One region of the Promicromonospora sp. NPDC023805 genome, then DNA from elsewhere that is predicted to be linked to it. Evidence: riboswitches for the same ligand, from Rfam matches in the RefSeq annotation. Region 1 holds a riboswitch; each other region holds the start of a gene.
The links. A riboswitch is a leader RNA that binds a small molecule or an ion and turns the genes downstream of it on or off. The one in region 1 is predicted to bind S-adenosylmethionine.

Region 1 (6,281 bases):
GGCGCGGGCCGGGACACGTCGCCCCACAGGATCGGCGGGCGCACGCAGCGCGAGCCGTACGACTGCACCCAGCCGTGCACGGTGGTCACGAACCCGTCGAGCTGCTCCGCGAAGTACTGCACCATGTCGTTGCGCTCGGGTTCGCCGTGCACCAGCACGTCCAGGCCCAGCTCCTCCTGGAGGGCGACGGTGCTCGCGATCTCTGCGCGCATCGCGGTCGTGTACTCGTCGTCCGACAGCTCGCCGCGCACCCAGGCCGCCCGGGTCTTCCGGATCTCCGCCGTCTGCGGGAACGAGCCGATCGTGGTGGTCGGCAGCGGCGGCAGGTCGAGCTTCGCCTGCTGGGCCGCTGCCCGCTCGGCGTAGGGCGCGCGTTCGACGTCGGCGGGGGTCAGGGCCGCGGTTCGCTCCCGGACCTCCGGTACGACGACGCCGGGCGCCTCCGCGCGGGACCGCACCGCCGCCGTCGACTCGGCGAGCGCGTCGGCGACCGCCGTCCGGCCGCCGGTCAGGCCGGTCGCCAGCGTCACGACCTCTGTGACCTTCTGGTCGGCGAACGCGAGCCACGACTTCAGGCCGGCGTCGAGGCGGGGCTCGTCGGCGACGTCGTGCGGCACGTGCAGCAGCGAGGTCGAGGTGCCGACGGCGACGGCGGACGCCCCGAGGGCCCCAAGGCCCTCCAGCGTGGTCAGGCGGGCGTCGAGGTCGGCGCGCCAGATGTTGTGCCCGTCGACGACGCCGGCGACCAGGGTCTTGGTCTCCAGGCCGGCGACGGGGCCGGTGGGGACGGCGCCCTTGACGAGGTCGACGGCTATCGCCTCGACGTCGGTGCCCGCGAGCAGCGCGAGTCCGTCGCCCGCGTCGCTGCGCAGGTCGCCGTACGGCGCGGTGACCAGGATCGCGGGGCGCTCGGCAGCGCCGTCCGCGCCAGGCGCGGGGGAGAGTTCGGTGGCGAGGCGCGGGTAGGCCCGGCGCACGGCGTTGGCTACATCGGAGAACGGGACGTCGAGCAGGTCGGTGACCAGCGCGGGCTCGTCGAGCTGCACCCAGGGGGCGCCCGCGGTGGCCAGTGCGCGCAGCACGTCGGCGTAGGCGGCGACGACGTCGTCGAGCCGGTCGAGCGGGTGGAAGCCGTCGGGCGCGCCGTCCGCCGCCTTGCTCAGCAGCAGGAACGTCACCGGGCCCACGAGCGCGGGACGGGTCACGACCGCCTGGCCGCCGTCGGCGGGCTGGGCGAGCTCCGTGAACTGGCGCACCACGCGGTCGTCCACGAACCCGATCGGGGTGTCCGGCCCGATCTCCGGGACGAGGTAGTGGTAGTTCGTGTCGAACCACTTGGTCATCTCGAGCGGCGGCTTGTCGCCCTCGCCGCGGGCCAGCGTGAAGTAGCCCTCCAGCGAGAGTGCGCCCCCGGCGCCCGGGACCAGGTCCCGGAACCGCTCGGGCACCGCGCCCAGCAGGGCGACGGCGTCGAGCACCTGGTCGTAGAACGAGAACGAGCCGGGGACGGCGGCCGTGCCGTCCAGGCCCAGTCCGGCGAGATGCCGAGCGGTGGTCAGCCGCAGGTCGCGGGCTGTGGTCTCCAGCTCCTCGGCGGTGGTGCGCCCGGCCCAGAAGGACTCGACTGCGCGCTTGAGCTCGCGTCGTCGGCCGATGCGCGGGTAACCCAGGATCGTGGCGTGGGGAAGGTGCGTGAACTCGACTGCCATGCGTATCAGCTCCATCGGACCTGGCGTTAGCACCTTGCCCGGAATTGGCGCTCCGGAGGCAGGTTGCTGCGGTGTCGTTGAGCCAGGACTCTCGACCGCTCTGGATGATTGACCTGGATCGTAAGCATGACCGCGATGTGAGCGGAAAAGCGTCCACGCTTCGGGACGATGCCGTCTGGGCTGGTCAGTGGCCGAAAAGTGTGCCAAGCGCAGCGGTCGATCAGCGCGCCGGCTGATGACCATGCGGTTGCTGCCATGCGAGGCCCCGATCTGGCAGTAGGTGCATGGTCAAATCGTGGGTGAGGCGAGCACGGCGGTTGCTGCCAGGCCGAGGGTCGGTTTGGCAGCAACCGCTGTGGTCAACTGATGCCGCGGTGAGCGGAGTGCGTCGCGAGCCAGAGGGTGACGGCGGTGCCCGCCAGCGTCGCGCTGACCACCAGTGGGCCCACGAGCCCGAGCGGCCCGATGGCGAGGCCGCCGAGCACCGGGCCCACCAGCGCACCCAGGTTGAGCGCGACCGTCGAGTACGCCCCGCCCATGGTCGGGGCGCCGTGGGCGGACGCCATGCTGCGGGCGATCAGCGTGCCGCCCACCGCGAACGAGAGCGCGCCCAGCACCGGGGCGAGCAGCCACACCGCCGACGGGCGCCCCGCGAGAACGGCCCACAGGACCCAGCCCGCGACGAGAACCGGGATGCCGATCCCGAGGACCCGGTGCCCGTGCGCGTCGGCCAGGCGCCCGGCGGCCGAGACGCCGCCGAAGGCGCCCAGCCCGAACAGCGCGAGCACCACCGGTACCAGCGCCGAGCCGAGCCCGGCGCCGTCCGTGACGATCGGCGCCAGGTAGGTGAACGCGCAGAACGTCGCGCCGTTCACCAGCACCCCGAGCACGAGGTACCGCAGCAGGCCGGGCGAGCGGAGCGTGCCGAGCTCGGCCCGGAGATCCACCCGGGTGTGCGGCACGCGAGGCCCGAGCCGCCCCGGCGTCAGCGCGGCGACGGCGGCCAGCGCGAGCGCCGAGACCCCGGCGATCGCCCACAGGGCAGACCGCCAGCCCCAGATCTCGCCGAGGAACGCTCCGGCCGGGACCCCGGCGATCAGGGCGAGCGTCGTGCCGCCAAGGATCGCGGCGAGCGCCCTGGCCTGCTTGCCCGCCGGGACGACCGCGGCCACTGTCGAGAGCGCGACGGCGAGGAACCCGGCGTTGGCCAGGGCGGCCACGAACCGGCTGACCAGCAGCACGGCGAACTGGTCGGTGAGCGCGCCCGCCGCGTGGGCCGCGACGAAGACCAGCAGGCAGCCGGACAGGGTCCAGCGGGGTGGCAGACGACTGCCGAGCGCAGCCGTCAGCGGTGCGCCGACGACCATGCCGACCGCGAAGCCCGAGGTCAGGTAGCCGGCCTGGGCGATGGTGATGCCGAGGTCGGCGGAGATGCCGGGCACGAGCCCGGCGAGGACGAATTCCGACGTGCCTTGCGCGAAGACCGCGACGGCGAGCACGTAGAGCAGGACAGGCATGGATGCCTCCGAAGGAAGGGGGAACGGGTAGGCCTGGGCGGCACTACGGGGCCCTTCGGATGCGCGGAAAGCGGCCGAGCGGTAGCTCGGCGGTCTCTACAGGGGCATCTCGGGCTACCGGAGTACCGGCAGCCCGAACCTGGATGCTTCTGGAGACCTCATGCGCCGAGCCTATCCGGCGGCGAGCCGTGCGCCGGAATCGGCGCGCACGGGCAACGGCCGGTGCCAGGCGACCTCGCGGTCCAGCTGGCCGGTCGAGCGGAACAGCCGCACCTGGTGGGCGTCGGGGAGCGCCGCGGCGAGGTCGTCGGTGGTCGTGGCGGTGAAGCCGAGCTTCTGCCAGAAGCCGCCGGAGCGGCGGGAGAACAGCCAGGCCTGGCGCGCCCCGGCGTCGGCGGCCCGGTCCAGCGCGAAGCGCGCCAGGCGCAGCCCGTCACCGGTGCCGCGCAGGTCCGGCCGGACGGCGACGCTGCGGACCAGGGCGTGCTCGCCGCTCGACCCGAGCTCGAAGCCGGTGGTCGTGCACACGGCTCCGGCGTCGTCGCGGTCGAGCCACAGGTGCACCGCCGGTTCCGCGAGGGCGGCGACCGTCAGGTCGGCCGAGCGCAGGAACGCGGCCAGGTCGTCGAGGTCGTCGGGTGTCGCGGGGCTGAGCACGCCGGAATGCTATCGGGAACGGCTCCCCGGGTCGGACGGCGCCGGGTCGCCGTCAGTGGACGCCGGGCTCGGGCTGCTGCTGGGGCTGGCGCACGACGTCCAGCTGAACTCGCTGTGTACCTGATAAGCCTTGCCGCCGTCGGACTTGGCCCAGGTCTCCGCGGTGTACGGGAGCCAGGTGGTCGTATCGACGACGACGTCGAGCCCGGTCAGCTCGCCACCGAGCACCAGCTCGCGCGGGGGCGTGAACCGGATCCGGACCATGGTCCGGCCGTCCTCCTCCTCGAGCAGGAACTCGTCGTCCAGGCGGTAGTCCGTACCCTCGAGGCCGGCCAGGTCGAGGGCCGCGCCGACGGTCGCCAGCTGCAGCACCTCCAGCGGACGTGTGTCCAGCGGGACCGGCTTCGGCGTCCCGGTGTCCGTCGCGGCGGCGCCGTCGAAGCGGGTCGCCGACTCCTTGCCGAGCGTCGAGCGGGTCTTCACCGCGCAGTCCGCGCCGGCCACCGCCGGCGCGGCGCGGTCGACCACCTCGGACGGCGTCAGCGCGACGGTCGGTGACGGTCGCGGCTCGGGGACGGCCGTCGGCGAGAGGCTGGTGCCGGGCGCCGAGCCGGGCTGCGCGCCCGGCGCAGGCAGGTTGACCACGGTCACCACGACGGCGGCGGCTGCCGCCGCGGCGACGCCCCACACCAGTGCCCGCCCGCGGCGCGCGCGGGACCGGCCGCGCCGGGGCTCCGCGTCGAGGTCGTGCAGGAGGACCACTACGCGCTCGTCCTGCGCCCAGTGGTCCTGCGCGTGGTCAAAGCTCTGCTCGTACAGGGGCTCGTCGCCGTCCAGGGGCTCGTCGACACCGTGCGCGCGTGCCCGCGACTCGGCGTACACGCGCGCCAGGTCGAGCTCCTGGTCGACCCCCCGCAACGCGCGCCGGGCGCGGGTCAGCTCTTCGTCTTCCACGTCAGGAACCTTCCTTGATGAGCTCTTCGTAGGCCGCCCGCAGACGGCGCCGTGCCCGGTGCACCCGGGTGGCCGCCGTCGCCGTCGTGCAGCCGAGTACCTGGGCGACCTCCGCCGTGGACAGCTCCGCGGCCGCGAGCAGGGCGATCACCTCGCGGTCCGCGGGGCGGAGCAGGGCCAGCGCCCGGCGCAGCTCGTCCAGCTCGCCGACCAGCCGCACGCCGTCCTGACCCGCCGGGTGCGGGTGCGCGCGGACCCGCTCGACCAGGGCGTTGCGCCGCTGCTGGGCGCGAACCTGGTTCGCCATCACGCGGCGGGCCACCCCGAGGAGCCAGGCGCGCGGGTTGTCCGGCAGCTCGCCCTTGCGCCACACGACGGCGAAGACCTCGGCCACCACGTCCTCCGCCTCGGCGGCAGGGAGCCGCGAGCGCGCGTACCGGTACACGGCGCTCGCGTGCGCGACGAAGAGTGCCTCCGTATGGGCAGGCGTGAGGTGGGCAGGCGTGAGGTGGGCAGGCGTGTGCCTGCCCGGTTCGAGACGCTGTGGCTCGGTGTTCGTGGCCAGGGTGGACTCCGGAGACGAAGAGACGTGCTTCCTAGTCAGTGTGTCCGGCAGGAGTGCCCTCATGACACCTCACGCATGTTGTCCACGTCACAGCCCGCCGCTGTCATCGCGGTCCGGACCGTGCACACCAACGCTGATGTGACCGTCTCCTTCGTTCGTACTCGTAACCGCGCCCGTGTCCGCCCGGCGGGCCCCGCCGCCGTCGTCCTGGTCGGGAGCCTGCTCCTCGCGGGCTGTGCTGCCGCAGAACCGGGTAACGAGGGGGGCAGCGCGACCGGGGCGGAGCCGCAGGCCACCGCGTCCGGCCCGGCAGAGAAGGACCCGGCAGAGAACGACCCGGCAGAGAACGACCCGGCAGAGAAGCCGGTAGTAGCCCAGGCGCCGCAGACGGAGCCGAGCCCGGTGGCCCCCGCGGAGGGCCCCGTCGACGGCCCGCCACCCGCCACCGGCCTCGACCTGTCGGAGCACTCGACAAGCGATCCCGCAAGCCCGTGGGTGATCGTCAACAAGCACACGCCGCTCGACCCGGTCGACCACGAGCCCGACCTCACCACCGTGCGCGGTTACCTCGTCCGGCGGGACGCGGCCCCCGACGTCGCCGCGCTGCTCGATGCCGCCGACGCCGACGGTGTGCGCCTCACCCTGCGCAGCGCTTACCGGGGCTATCCCAAGCAGGCGTCGGTCTACGAAGGGTGGGTGGCGCAGCTCGGCGCCGAGCGGGCGGACGAGGTGTCGGCTCGTCCGGGGCACAGCGAGCACCAGACGGGCCTCGGGGTCGACGTCGGCGGCACCACCCGGCCGGAGTGCGACTTCGAGGCCTGCTTCGGCGAGACCGTGGAGGGTCGCTGGGTGGCCAACCACGCCGCCGAGTTCGGCATG
Region 2 (6,281 bases), on a different contig from region 1:
CCGGTGTCGCACCGTCCAGGACGGTGCGACACCGGCGTCGTGGTTTGCTGACCGGCCAGGCGATCAGATGTCGCGCGGCGGCGGAGCGAACGAACCCGACGTACCGGGGGCCGCTCCGGGCGCGGCACCCGGGGCGGCAACGGGCTGGGCGACAGGGGTGGCAGCGGCGCCACCACCCGACAGGTTGTCGAGGACACCTTCGACACGCGAACGCATCGGGCCGATCAGCGCACCACCGACACCGACGATCAGAATTCCCGCCACGGTAGCCAGGAATGCCACGAGCACAGGCATTGTCACAGTGGTGCCGATGCCTATCTGGTTCACCGCCGCGATAACACCGAGCGCGATGATGAAGAACGAGACCACCTTCGCGACGAGCGGGCCGTAGGAAACACCGCCCATGGAGTTGAGAATGAGGTCCTTCACCGCATTCGCGATGGCACCGGCGATGACCACGATCACGATCGCGACAACCAGGCTCGGGAGCCAGGCGACTATGTCGTTCACGATCGCGCTCACCGGGTTGGTGGGCCCGAACGCGCTCAGCGCGAGCTGCAGCGTGATCAGCAGGATGAAGTAGTAGATGATCTTCGTGAGCAGCGAGATCGGCTCGATGCCCGAGCCGGCGAGGAGCCTGTTGGCCCCTGCCTTCTCCAGCACCCTGTTGAAGCCGATCCGCGTCAGGATCATCCCGACGAACCGGGCGACCGCCTTGGCGATGAAGTACCCGATGAGGAATACGACCAGGAACACGAGCAGCTTCGGGATGAAGCTTGCGATCGCACCGAGAGCGCTCGTGAGCGGCTCCAGCCAGTCGACCGCGCTCGGCACAACGAGACCTGTATTCAGGAATTGCATAGTTCTCTCCCCCTTCGAGATCTTTCTCGTCACCTCCCGCACACCGCTGTGGTGCGTCTTAAAGGTGACAGCACTCCTCGAACATATGCCGGAGAAGCGCATTCTGCGCGACGGAATTTGCCGCCGTGGCGCACCATCAAGACATTCTGGATCTTTCTCCGTGCCGCAACCGAGCGCCCGGCCGGCGGTGGCGGAACACATAACCTGGCCGGATGGATGCCCTGCATGAGCGGACCGCCGTCGAGCTCCGCGACCTCCTCGCCGCCGGAGAGCTCACGCCCGCCGAGGTCACCGACCACTTCCTCGAGCGGGTGGAACGGCTGAACCCCAGCGTCGGGGCCTTCGCCACGGTCACCCCGGGGCTCGCCAGGGAGCGGGCGGCAGCGCTCCAGCGGGACGGCGACGGGTCGCGCGGTGACACGCCCCCGGCGTCGGGCAGCCTGTGGGGACTGCCCACGGGCGACAAGGACCTGTGGAACCGCGCGGGTGTGCCCACCGGGTTCGGGTCGCGCGCGTTCGCGGACCTGCCGCCGGCCCAGGAGAGCGACGAGATAGTCCGGATCCTCGACGCCGCGGGCATCGTCAGCCTCGGTAAGACCGCCGCGCCCGAGCTCGGCTTCCCTGCCTACACCGAGCCGGTCCACACCCCGCCCGCGCGCACGCCGTGGGACCTGACCCGCGGTGCCGGCGGTTCGAGCGGCGGGGCGGCCGCGGCGGTGGCGGCCGGCATGCTGCCGTTCGCTCCCGGGTCCGACGGCGGCGGATCGATCCGGATCCCGGCGGCCGCCTGCGGCGTCGTCGGGCTCAAGCCGTCGCGAGGGCTCCTGCCCGCTGGCAGCGGCGTCGACTCGCTGGGCGGGCTGGTCGTGAACGGACCGATCGCACGCACGGTCGCCGACACCGCCCTACTGCTCGAGGCGATGCTGCCGAGGCGCGCCGGGGGCGGCGTCGCGCACCCGTACTCGCTGCGGGCGCCGTCCTACGAGGCGGGGTCCTACCTGGCTGCGGCCCAGCGCGCGGCGCTGCCCGCGCCGGGAACGGGCGGACGCGGGCCGGGAGGCAGCCGCGCACGCATCGGCGTGACCACCTCGTCGGCCTGGGACGGGTTCTACGACATCAGCGTGTCACCCGAGGCCCGGGCGGCGCTGGACGTGGGCGTGCGGGCCCTGTCCGGGCTCGGGCACGACGTCGAGGAGACCGTGCTGGCGCAGGCCCCCGAGTACGCGCCGGCGTTCCGGACGCTGTGGATGGGCGGCGCCTCCGCAGTGCCGATCGACGACCCGGAGACGCTCGGCAGGCTGGAGCCGCTGACGCAGTGGTTGATCCGGTCGGGTCGCGAGGTGCCCGCGCGGCAGCTCGCCGAGGCGGTGCGCACGCTCACCGCCTTCGAACGGTCCCTGGTGGCGCAGGTCAGCGTGTACGACGCCGTAGTGACGCCCGCGCTCGCCCTCACGCCCCGGCCCATCGGGTGGTACGACGCCGAGGACCCCGAGCGGAACTTCGAGCAGCAGTGCCAGTACACGCCGTTCACGTCGATGCTCAACGTCGCGGGGCTGCCGGCGATCACCGTGCCGACCCACTGGACCGAGCCCACCGCGGACGCGCCTGCGGGGCTGCCGATGGGCGTGCAGATCATCGGCAGGCCAGGCGGGGAGCTCACCCTGCTGGCGCTGGCGGCCCAGCTGGAGGCGGAGCTTCCCCGCCCGCACGCGTTCCCGCTCTGACGCCGAACCGCAGGTCAGTCCGCGTCCGGGAGGCAGCCGAAGTCCTCGTCGAAGCCCAGGGCGGCCGTGGCCAGCAGACCCGCGAGACCTGAGCCCTCCGGGACGGGGCGCGGGTCGTCGGTCACTACCCAGAGCCCGTCGACGACGTCGTACCCGGCCTGCGGGCCGTCGGCCACCAGGCGGCCCACCGCCGCGATCAGGCGCTCGACCTCCTCGCCCGCGGTGCCGACGCCGACCGAGGCGCGCACCGCACCGGCGTCGAACCCGAGGCGGCCGAGCAGCGGGTGGGCGCAGAACCGGCCGTCGCGCACGCCGATCCCGTGCTCGGCGGACAGGTAGGCGGCAACGAGGCCGGGGTCGTAGCCCGTCACGGTGAACGTCACGACGCCTACCGGGTCGACGGCGTCGGCCCACACGCGCACGACCTCGACGCGGTCGATCGCCTCGAGCCCCGACACGAGACGACGGCGGAGCGCGTTCTCGTGCGCCGCGACGTCGGCTGGGGCAAGTGCGGCGAGCTCCTCGCACGCCGCGGCGAGCGCCACCGCACCGATGACGTTCGGGGAACCGGCCTCGTGCCTGGCGGGACCTTCGTGCCATTCGGTGCCCCCGACGCGCACGCGCCGCACGGCGCCGCCGCCCGCGAGGTAGGGCGTGCCGGCGTCGAGCCAGTCACGGCGGCCCACCAGCGCGCCCGCGCCGAACGGGGCGTAGGTCTTGTGCCCGGAGAAGGCGAGGTAGTCGACGCCGGTGTTCTCCAGGGAGATGCGGCGGTGGGGCACGAGCTGGGCGCCGTCGAGCACCACGCGGGCGCCGAGCTCGTGGGCGATGGCGACGATCTTGTCGACCGGCAGCGACTCCCCCGTCACGTTGGAGGCGCCGGTGAGGGCGAGCAGGGCGAACGGCCGGTTCACGGCGGCGGCGTCCGTCAGCTCCTCGCGGATCTGGTCGAGCGTCTCGGCAACTGTCGCGCCACCGGTCAGCACGGTCGCGTCCGTGCCGCGCTGCCAGGGCAGCAGGTTCGCGTGGTGCTCGACGTCGAGGACGAGCACGCGGCCGGGCTCGCCGTCGGGCTGCGCCGGGACGCAGCCGGCGAGCAGGTTCAGGGAGTCGGTGGTGTTTCGCGTGATGATCGTCAGGTCGTCCTCGCGGGCGCCCACGAACGCTCCGATGGTGCGGCGGGCGGTCTCGTAGAGCGCGGTGCTCACCTGGGAGAGGTACCCGGCGCCGCGATGCACGCTGGCGTACAGGGGCAGCACCTGGGTGACGCGGTCGGCGACGGCCTGCAGGGCAGGCGCTGACGCGGCGACGTCGAGGTTCGCATACGGGACGAGACTGCCGTCCACCAGCGGGACGAGCGTCTGGCCGCCGACGACGGGCCGCAGCGGGGCGACGCCGGCGACCGCGTCGTCACGGGTGAGGGTGGTTGCAGACATGACGTCCTCCAGCACAGTCCTGGGGGAGGTTCCCCCGCGCTTGCCACGCGCGGCTGCGCGCGGCCAGGTCGTCACCCGGGGCACCCCACCGCGGTAGGAGGGTTGCCGACCAGCGAGCCGGGGCTTGACGCTGGCACTCATGACCTGACGTCATCCTGTGCTGCGGCAAAATTCCTGTCAACGCTCGTCTCAGATACTGGTCTCACGATTCGGTCGCTCAGACTGAGAGATGAGCGCGGCGATCCGGTCGGCGTCGGCCCGGTACATCGCGGCGTGCTCGCGCAGCTCGGCCGGCCCGTCGCCGTCCGCCCGGGCCGCCGACCAGCCGGCCAGGTCGTGAAGCTTGTCGACCATCGCAGCCAGCACCTCCGCACGCCGGAACGGAGTCCCGTACGCCTCGGTCAGCGTGTCGAGCCGCTCCATCGGATCCAGGTGCCCGACGTCGTAGGCGGCGCCCGCGAAGGCGTCTGAAGAGAACGGCGCGATCCGGTAGGCGAGGTACGCCAGGTCACGGACCCGCGGGCCGGGCGAAGCGGTGTCGAGGTCGAACAGGCCCGTGAGGCGGCCGTCGCGGAAGACCATGTTGTACGGCGCGGCGTCGTTGTGGCAGATCACCTCGGCGGGTTCGGCCGCGGGGAGGCGCCAGACGGCGTCCGACCGAGGGAACCCCGCGGTCGCGTCGTGGAAGCGCCGCAGGAGGCGGCCCGCCTCGACCAGGACGCCCTCGGACCAGAGCCACGCCGGAGCGGGCCAGCCGGGGACGTCGCCGGGCAGGTACGAGACGATCTCCCGGCCCTGGTCGTCGAGGCCGAGCGGTTCGGGGACCTCGGTCATCCCGGCGGCGCGGACGTGGGCGAGCAGCCGCTGGACGGTGGGCGTCCAGGGGCCCGCCTCGCGGTGGACCGTGTCGCCGATCCGTACGACGCCGGTGATGTTCCCGCCGGTCAACTCCTGCTCGTCCGGGGCGTCGGCCCCGCTGTCCACAGCACTATCCACAGCACTTTCCACAACATTGTCCACAGGGTTGTCCACAAGTCCCTCGTCCACAGATCCGCCGTTCGCCGTATCCACCCCGGGACGATATCCCGACCAGTGTGCGAGACGGCATCCCACCCACCGGACGTCGTGTCGTAGGATCACAGCGACCATCCCGAGCGGCCGAGTGACGTGGCACGACGACGCCGCAGCAACCCAGCGTTCCCGCCCCTGGCGAGAACGGACGAGGGTGCTACCGCCACGACCGATGGAGGAGCACATGAGCGTCCCCGCGCACATCGAAGCCCACCCCGCCGACGGCTACGCCGGCGACATCACGCCCCAGCAGGCCTGGGACCTGCTCGCCGCCGACCCGGCCGCCACCCTCGTGGACGTCCGCACCGAGGGCGAGTGGCGCGCGATAGGCATCCCCGACACGGCATCCCTCGAGAAGCAGCCGGTGTTCAGCGAGTGGGTGCGGGCCGGCGGCCGCCCCAACCAGCAGTTCCTGGAGGAGCTCAAGGCCGCGGGCGTCACCGGTGGCCCCGTCGTCTTCCTGTGCCGCTCCGGCCAGCGTTCGATCGGCGCGGCACGGCTCGCCACGGCGGCCGGCATCGCGCCGTCGTACAACGTGCTGGAGGGCTTCGAGGGCGCGCCGGGAGCCGACGGCGTCCGCGACCAGCAGGGCTGGAAGGTCGCGGGGCTGCCCTGGACGGAGGGCGCTCAGTGACGGTCACCGGAGCCTTCCCGGCCGACGCGACCCCCGGCGGGTCCGGCCGCAAGCCGCTGCCCCGGAACGTCCGGCCCGCGACGCTCGCCGTGCGCGGCGGACACCAGCGGACCGAGTTCCAGGAGACGGGCGAGGCGCTGTTCCTCACCCAGGGCTACGTCTACGACTCGGCGGCCGAGGCGGAGGCCGCGTTCGCCGGCGACATCGACCGCTTCGTCTACTCGCGCTACGGCAACCCGACGGTCCACACGTTCGAGGAGCGCCTGCGCCTGCTGGAGGGCGCCGAGGCCTGCTACGCGACGGCGACCGGGATGTCCGCGGTGTTCACGTCGCTCGCCGCGCTCGTGCAGTCCGGATCGCGGATCGTCGCGGCCCGGGCACTGTTCGGGTCCAGCGTCGTGATCTTCGAGGAGATCTTCAAGAAGTGGGGTGTGCGCACCGACTACGTGGACGGGCACGTGCTCTCCCAGTGGGAGGAGGCGCTCTCGACGCCTGCCGACGTCGTGTTCTTCGAGACGCCGTCCAACCCGATGCAGGACATCGTGGACGTGCGCG
Region 3 (6,281 bases), on a different contig from region 1:
AGGACGACGCAGTGGTGCGCGACGTGACCACCGGCCGGTACCTCGACCGCGGCCGGGTGCACTACGTGGACTTCGAGGGCAAGAGCTTCTCGGTCAAGGGGCCGCTCATCACGCCCCGTCCGCCGCAGGGGCAGCTCGTGGTCCTCGCGGCCGACGGCGACATCGCCCCGGCTGCCGAGCAGCTGGTCGACGTCGCGCTCGTCGGCGGGTCCGACGTCGCAGCGGTCCGGGCCGGTGCCGCGGCCGCCCGCGAGCGTTCCCCGCGTGCGGGCGTCGACATCGAGGTGGTGCTCGACGCCGGTGGGCGTTCCGGCGTCGACCGCCTCGCGGAGCTGGACGCCGGCTCGCCACCCGGGAGCCGGACGCCGTGGGGCACCGGCGCACTGCGCCACGTCGGCAGCGCGGCGAGCCTCGTCGCCCTGCTCATCAAGCTCGCGACCCCAGGCTCGGACGGGCGGCGCCCGGTCGACGGCGTGCGTCTGCTGCCCGCCGTGCTCGACGTCGACCTGCCGGTGCTCGCGCGCGACGTCCTGCCCGCCCTGCGTGCGGCGCGGCTGACCGCGGCGCCCCGGCCGGGCGCCACCCTGCGCGACGCCCTCGGGCTCCCGCGCCCCGCCAACCGCTACGACGTCCGCGTCAGCGCATAGGAGACCTTGCCATGACCGTCCCCGACACCCGCCCTGACCGTCCTGATCACTCCGACCATCCGGTCACCCGCCCCGCCGCCCAGGTGCACTTCGGCGTCTTCTTCCAGGGGGTCAACCACACCACCATCTGGTCCGACCCCGAGTCCGGTTCGCAGACCGACTTCGCCACCTTCGAGCGCGTGATCCGCACCGCCGAACGCGGCCTGTTCGACGCGTTCTTCCTTGGCGAGGGCCTGCGCCTGCGCGAGACGCGGGGCGCGCTGCACGACCTCGACGTCGTCGGCCGCCCGGACGCGATCACCCAGCTCGCGGCCCTCGCCGCGATCACCACGCACATCGGCCTCGTGGCCACCCAGAACACCACGTACAACGACCCGGCGGACCTGGCCCGCCGCCTGCAGAGCCTGGACGTGCTCTCGGGCGGGCGCGCCGCGTGGAACGTCGTGACCACCGACAACGCGTGGACCGGGGCCAACTTCCGCCGCGGCGGCTACCTCGACCACGCGCTGCGGTACGAACGGGCGCAGGGGCAGCTGGACATCGCGCGCCAGATCTGGGACGCGTTCCCGGACCCGGCGGACGGCGGCTCTCCCGGAGACGTGGTGGCCCACGTCTCCGAGCACAGCGCCCTGTTCGACGTCGAGCTCGACCCGACCACGCCGCGCAGCCCGCAGGGCCACCCGGTCATCTTCCAGGCGGGCGACTCGCCACAGGGCCGGGACTTCGCCGCCGCCAACGCGGACGTCATCTTCTCCCGCCACGGCGCGGTGCTGGCCGACGCGCTGGAGTTCGCGGCCGACGTGCGGCGCCGGGCCGTCGCGGCCGGGCGCCCCGAGGACGACATCAAGATCTTTCCCGGTACCGGCATCATCGTCGGCGACACGCCCGCCGAGGCCGAGGAAAAGGCGCGCTGGGTGCGCTGGAACCAGGTCTCCCCGGCCACCGCGCTCTCGATAGTCGGCAACATCTGGGGCGAGGACCTGTCGGGCTACGACCCCGACGGCCCGCTCCCGGCGCACGACCCGGTGGTCGAGGAGCTGGGCGGGGAACGCGGCTCGGCCACCACTGGCGCGCGGACCCGGGAGATCGCCGCGCGGTGGCGGGCTCTTGCGGAGGCCGAGAACCTGTCGATCCGTGAGCTGGTGGTCCTGGGCAGCAGCGAGCGCGGCTTCGAGGGCACGCCCGCCGCCGTCGCCAAGGACCTGATCCGCTGGGTGCGCACGGGCGCCGTCGACGGGTTCAACATCAGCCCGTGGATCGTGCCGTCGGGGCTGGACGACATCGTCGACAAGGTGGTCCCGGAGCTGCAGGAACGCGGCGCCTACCCGGCGTCGTACAGCGGGTCGACGCTGCGCGGGCACCTGGGGCTGCGGGCCCCGCTCACCCGCCGCGCGGCGGCCGCGATCGGCGCGGCGTAGCACTCTCGCTCCGGCGGCGCGGATCAGACGGCGCGGATCAGACGGTGCAGATCAGACGGTGCAGATCAGACGGTGCAGATCAGACGGTGCAGATCAGACGCAGTGCGGCGGGGACGCGGGGAGAACGTACGTCGGCGGGGTACGAGACCGGATCAGGTCTCATCAGGGTTGTGCGCGGACGACCCTGGCTCCTCCGGCCCGGTCGTACGGCGTGCGGCCCTCGCCGACGAACAGCGTGACGACGTAGACGAGCGGCAGGACGTAGGACGCCGCAGTGAGGATCGCGAGACCCGGGTCGATCGTCGTGGACCCGGACCCGACGAGGGCTATCGCCGCGGCGTGCCCGATCGTCCAGGGCACGGCGATCTTGAGCACGTTCCGGAGCAGGGCCGAGGCGAACGAGAGCCGCCCGCCGTCCCTGGCGGTCACCACCTTGAGCCCCAGCACACGCTTGCCGATCGACGCCTGCCGCTTACCGGACTCGAGCACGGCGAGGAAGATGGTCAGCGGCACGGCCGTCAGGAGCGCGGAGACCACGTTCGTCGTCACGGCGGACCACTGGCCGGTCATGCCGGCGGCGTACAGCGGGATCCCGATCGCCGCGACCAGCGCGAGCCACACGAAGAAGCAGAGCCAGTCGATGAGCCACGCCACGATGCGCCGCCATGCTTGAGGGTTCACGGGGCTGACGGTACTCCGTCGGTCACAGCCGCTTCTCGAAGCAGATGCTCGGCAGGGTAGGGCGGATACGGATCGCTTCTTCTACCGGTTCGTCGGGGCCCCTGCACGTACCTGCCGGGTAGCGAACCCGGTCATGGTGCGGCGCTCGGTGCGGCGCTGGACTCAGACTCAGACTCAGGCTCGGTCGCGGGCAGGCCTGCCTCCTTCCAGGCGGGGAACCCGCCGTCGACGTGCGAGACGTCGGTGTAGCCGCGTGCCGCGAGCGCCTCGGCGACCGGGCCGGAGCCGTTGACCGAGCCGCACACGACGACGACCGGTGTGTCGAGGGTGATCGCGGGGCTGTCCGACGGCCCGAACAGTGCGTCGAGGTTGCTCCTGTCGACGAGCGTGGCGCCGGGGATCTCGCCGGTCGCCGCCCGGCCCGCGGCGGAGCGGACGTCGATCAGCAGGGCGCCGCCCGCGACCTTGGCGCCGGCGTTCTCGGGGTTCCGCAGCTCAGGTGTGCTCATGGTTCTTCTCCTCAGGATCGATGGTTGACGGCGGCCTGTCGGAGGGCAGCCGCCAGGGGTGGCCGTCAGGCGCTCAGCAGCCGGCCCGTGGGAAGCGCCCGGGAAATGGCGGCGGCGTCGGGCAGCCCGAGCGATCCGCGCAGCGTGGTCTCGGTGCGCTCGGTGCGGAACAGCCCGGCCCGCTGCAGGGCCGGCACGAGGTGGTCGGTGATCGCGTCGAGGTCCGCGCTGAGCGACGACGGGCGCAGCAGGAACCCGTCGGCGGCGCCGACGGCCGCCCAGTCGGCGATGAGGACCGCCAGCTCGTCCGGCGTGTCCGCGACGACGTGCGCGCCGCGCCCCGGATCGGGACCTTCGAGCGCCTCGACGAGCTCCAGCCGGGCCTGGGCGCTGGCCCGTTCGGCGGCGAGCACCACGTACACCTCGGCGAGCACCCGCACCTCCTCGGGGTCGCGTCCGGCGGACAGCGCCGCGTCGCGCACGAGCCGCCGCAGCCGGACCGCCTGCGCGGCATCCCGCACGGCGATCCGCACGACGTCGGCGGTGCGCCCCGCCAGCCTGGCACTCGCCTCGGAACGCACGCGCAGGACGACCGGCGGACGTACCCGGGACAACGCCGCACCGCTACCGCCGGCACGGGTCGGGCGGCTGCGGATCGCGAACCGGATGCCGTCGTGGTCGACGCGGAAGCGGCCCTCGGCGTCCAGCTCGACCGCGCCCGACCCGGTGCCGGGCCGCCCCGTCCACACGCGGTTCACGGACTGGATGCCCAGCTCGACCCGGGACGCCCAGGCCTCGTCGGGCTCGGGGACCGCCGTCTGCCGGGTGGCCTGCCAGCCCGCCCGGCCGCTGCTCGCGCGGTCGACGCTGCTGAGGGCTACGGCGGTGTGCGCCGCCTCGGTGTGGACGGTGTCGACGGCGGCGACCAGGCCGATCCCCGTCGTGACCCGGGCCGCGCGGGCCGCCGCGACGACCGTGTCGAGCCGAGCGGTCACCTGGCCGCGGCCGGGGTGCAGCAGGAAGTCCTCGTCGAGGGTGATGAGGTCGAGCAGACCGCGGTCGGCGTTGCGGACCAGCTGGAGGAAGCGTTCGCCGTCGAACGGGCGGGGCGGGAGCGGGCCGCGGGCGCGGTGCGCGCCGGGACGGGCGCCGGCCGAGGTCAGGTCCACGCCGAGCACGACGGGACGGAGCGAGGAGGAGGCGGAGGTGATGGATGTGGGCTGCAGTGGGTACGGCACGGCGGGGCTCCGTTCGGGGCTACGGCTGCGCGGCGACACCCGGACGACCCAGCCGGCGGCGCACGGTCGGCGCGCTTCGGCATTGCTGGGTCACCCGGGAGCGTGGCTGCCGGAAGGTATGGGAGAGGAGGGTCGGGTCTGCCGCGGTCAGCGGCAGGAACGGCGACAACACATACCCGTGCGCGGGGCAGCACCAGCCCGCGGGGAGACGTTCCAGGACGGCAGGGGCACGTGGACGGCGGGGGCAGCGCTCCGGGTCATCGTGGTTCTCCTCACCTGCTCGCCCAGCGGCGAGCGACGCGTGTTGTCATCCGCCGGCGGCGGTGGCCTGGTCCTCACCCGGGGCACCCACCCGCGCGGGGGGTTGCCGTCCGACCAGCCGGGGCTTCGCGTCGGAGCTCATGACCTGTCCAGAGTTACTACATCTTTCCGATCGGATTAGTGCGGTTCTTCTGGATGTCAGAGAACATACGAATGAAACCGATAGAAGTCAACGATCTATGGCCAGATCTCACATACCGGAACCGCGCAGGCCGCCGGGAAAGACCATGCGGGGCGGGTGTGTTGCTGAGAGTGGACGATGTCTACTCTCAGCAACACACTCCGCGGGGTACCTGTTCTCCCAGCACACCCCGCAGCGCCTCGGCTCAGTCGACGAGCAGCTCGACCTGGGCAAGTGCGCCGCTCTCGCCGAGCTCCAGCCGGAGACCGGTCAGCGGTATGGGCTCGGCCAGCACGAACGGCCGCAGCTGACCGGGCCAGCGCCACTGCTCGCCGGACCGCTCGTCCAGCACGCGGCCGTCGTCCGCGACCAGTCGCCACGCCGACGGCGGCTGCGCGTCCCCTGACCTCGCCACTGAGACCGACGACACCGAAGCCGACGCCGTCAGCGTGTACGCGCGAAGCAGCGCACCCTCCGGGACCGAGCCGGACGGGCGCCACTCGAGCACGCCCGTCACCTCTGCAGTCGTCGTCAGGTCGCCGTCCGTCAGCCGCGGCAGGGACCCGTCGGTGCCCTGCCAGCCGCCGTCGGCCCGCTGCCACGGCCGGGCGACCACCACATCGGAGCCGCCCGCCCCGGCCGACACCGGCACCCCCCAGCTCGTCGGCCCATCGGACATCGCGAACCGGAGGGACGCTCCCCCGGTCAGGTCGCCGTGCTCCACCGACGGCGCCTCGACCGCCCGGGCCGCGCCAGCGACGTCGGACAGCTCGAGACCCGCCACGTACCAGCGGTCGGCCGCGCCTGGCGCCTCGACCACGAGGTCGCCGTCGGGCCGGTGCACCACCGCGCGCTCGAAGAGCGGTGAGCCGACCGCCCAGCGCGAGGACCCGATCTCCAGGGGGTACAGCCCCAGGGCGGAGAGGACGTACCAGGCCGACATCTCGCCGTTGTCCTCGTCGCCGTGGTAGCCCTGCCCGATCTCGTTGCCGGTCCACAGCCGGGCCAGGATCTCGCGCACCGTCTCCTGCGTGCGGTCGGGCCGTCCCGCGAACAGCCACGCGTAGGCGATGTGGTGGGACACCTGGTTGGACTGGCCGAACTGGCCCATCCGCACGTCGCGCGCCTCGACCATCTCGTGGATCACGGACCCGTAGGTGCCGGGCTTGTCCGCCCGCTCCGGCGTGGCGAAGAACCGCTCCAGCAGCCGCTCCAGACCCGCGCGGCCGCCGTGCAGGGCGGCCAGGCCGGCGCCGTCGTGCACCGGGTGGAACAGGAAGTTCCACGCGTCGGACTCGGTGTAGTCGCCGCCCCACTCGTCCGGGTCGAACGAACCCGAGCCGAAC

Region 2: linked by a shared signal. The riboswitch ahead of AB0F70_RS05780 (aminotransferase class V-fold PLP-dependent enzyme) and the one ahead of metE (5-methyltetrahydropteroyltriglutamate--homocysteine S-methyltransferase) in region 1 are both predicted to bind S-adenosylmethionine.
Region 3: linked by a shared signal. The riboswitch ahead of AB0F70_RS08890 (LLM class flavin-dependent oxidoreductase) and the one ahead of metE (5-methyltetrahydropteroyltriglutamate--homocysteine S-methyltransferase) in region 1 are both predicted to bind S-adenosylmethionine.

Annotation. Positions count from the first base shown of each region.
Region 1 is NZ_JBFAAH010000033.1:29,136-35,416, reverse strand. Features, by position in the region: gene metE (5-methyltetrahydropteroyltriglutamate--homocysteine S-methyltransferase) at 1-1,709, opposite strand, end outside; SAM riboswitch class I at 1,718-1,820, opposite strand; gene AB0F70_RS24450 (Cmx/CmrA family chloramphenicol efflux MFS transporter) at 2,069-3,226, opposite strand; gene AB0F70_RS24445 (GNAT family N-acetyltransferase) at 3,398-3,883, opposite strand; gene AB0F70_RS24440 (hypothetical protein) at 3,893-4,837, opposite strand; gene AB0F70_RS24435 (RNA polymerase sigma factor) at 4,839-5,465, opposite strand; gene AB0F70_RS24430 (D-alanyl-D-alanine carboxypeptidase family protein) at 5,478-6,281, shown strand, end outside.
Region 2 is NZ_JBFAAH010000003.1:214,833-221,113, reverse strand. Features, by position in the region: gene AB0F70_RS05790 (hypothetical protein) at 64-861, opposite strand; gene AB0F70_RS05785 (amidase) at 1,074-2,585, shown strand; gene AB0F70_RS05780 (aminotransferase class V-fold PLP-dependent enzyme) at 2,600-4,021, opposite strand; SAM riboswitch class IV at 4,053-4,166, opposite strand; gene AB0F70_RS05775 (aminoglycoside phosphotransferase family protein) at 4,211-5,005, opposite strand; gene AB0F70_RS05770 (rhodanese-like domain-containing protein) at 5,277-5,726, shown strand; gene AB0F70_RS05765 (O-succinylhomoserine sulfhydrylase) at 5,723-6,281, shown strand, end outside.
Region 3 is NZ_JBFAAH010000006.1:152,419-158,699, reverse strand. Features, by position in the region: gene AB0F70_RS08910 (LLM class flavin-dependent oxidoreductase) at 1-647, shown strand, start outside; gene AB0F70_RS08905 (NtaA/DmoA family FMN-dependent monooxygenase) at 659-2,065, shown strand; gene AB0F70_RS08900 (RDD family protein) at 2,228-2,746, opposite strand; gene AB0F70_RS08895 (rhodanese-like domain-containing protein) at 2,878-3,255, opposite strand; gene AB0F70_RS08890 (LLM class flavin-dependent oxidoreductase) at 3,321-4,493, opposite strand; SAM riboswitch class IV at 4,790-4,900, opposite strand; gene AB0F70_RS08885 (GH92 family glycosyl hydrolase) at 5,141-6,281, opposite strand, start outside.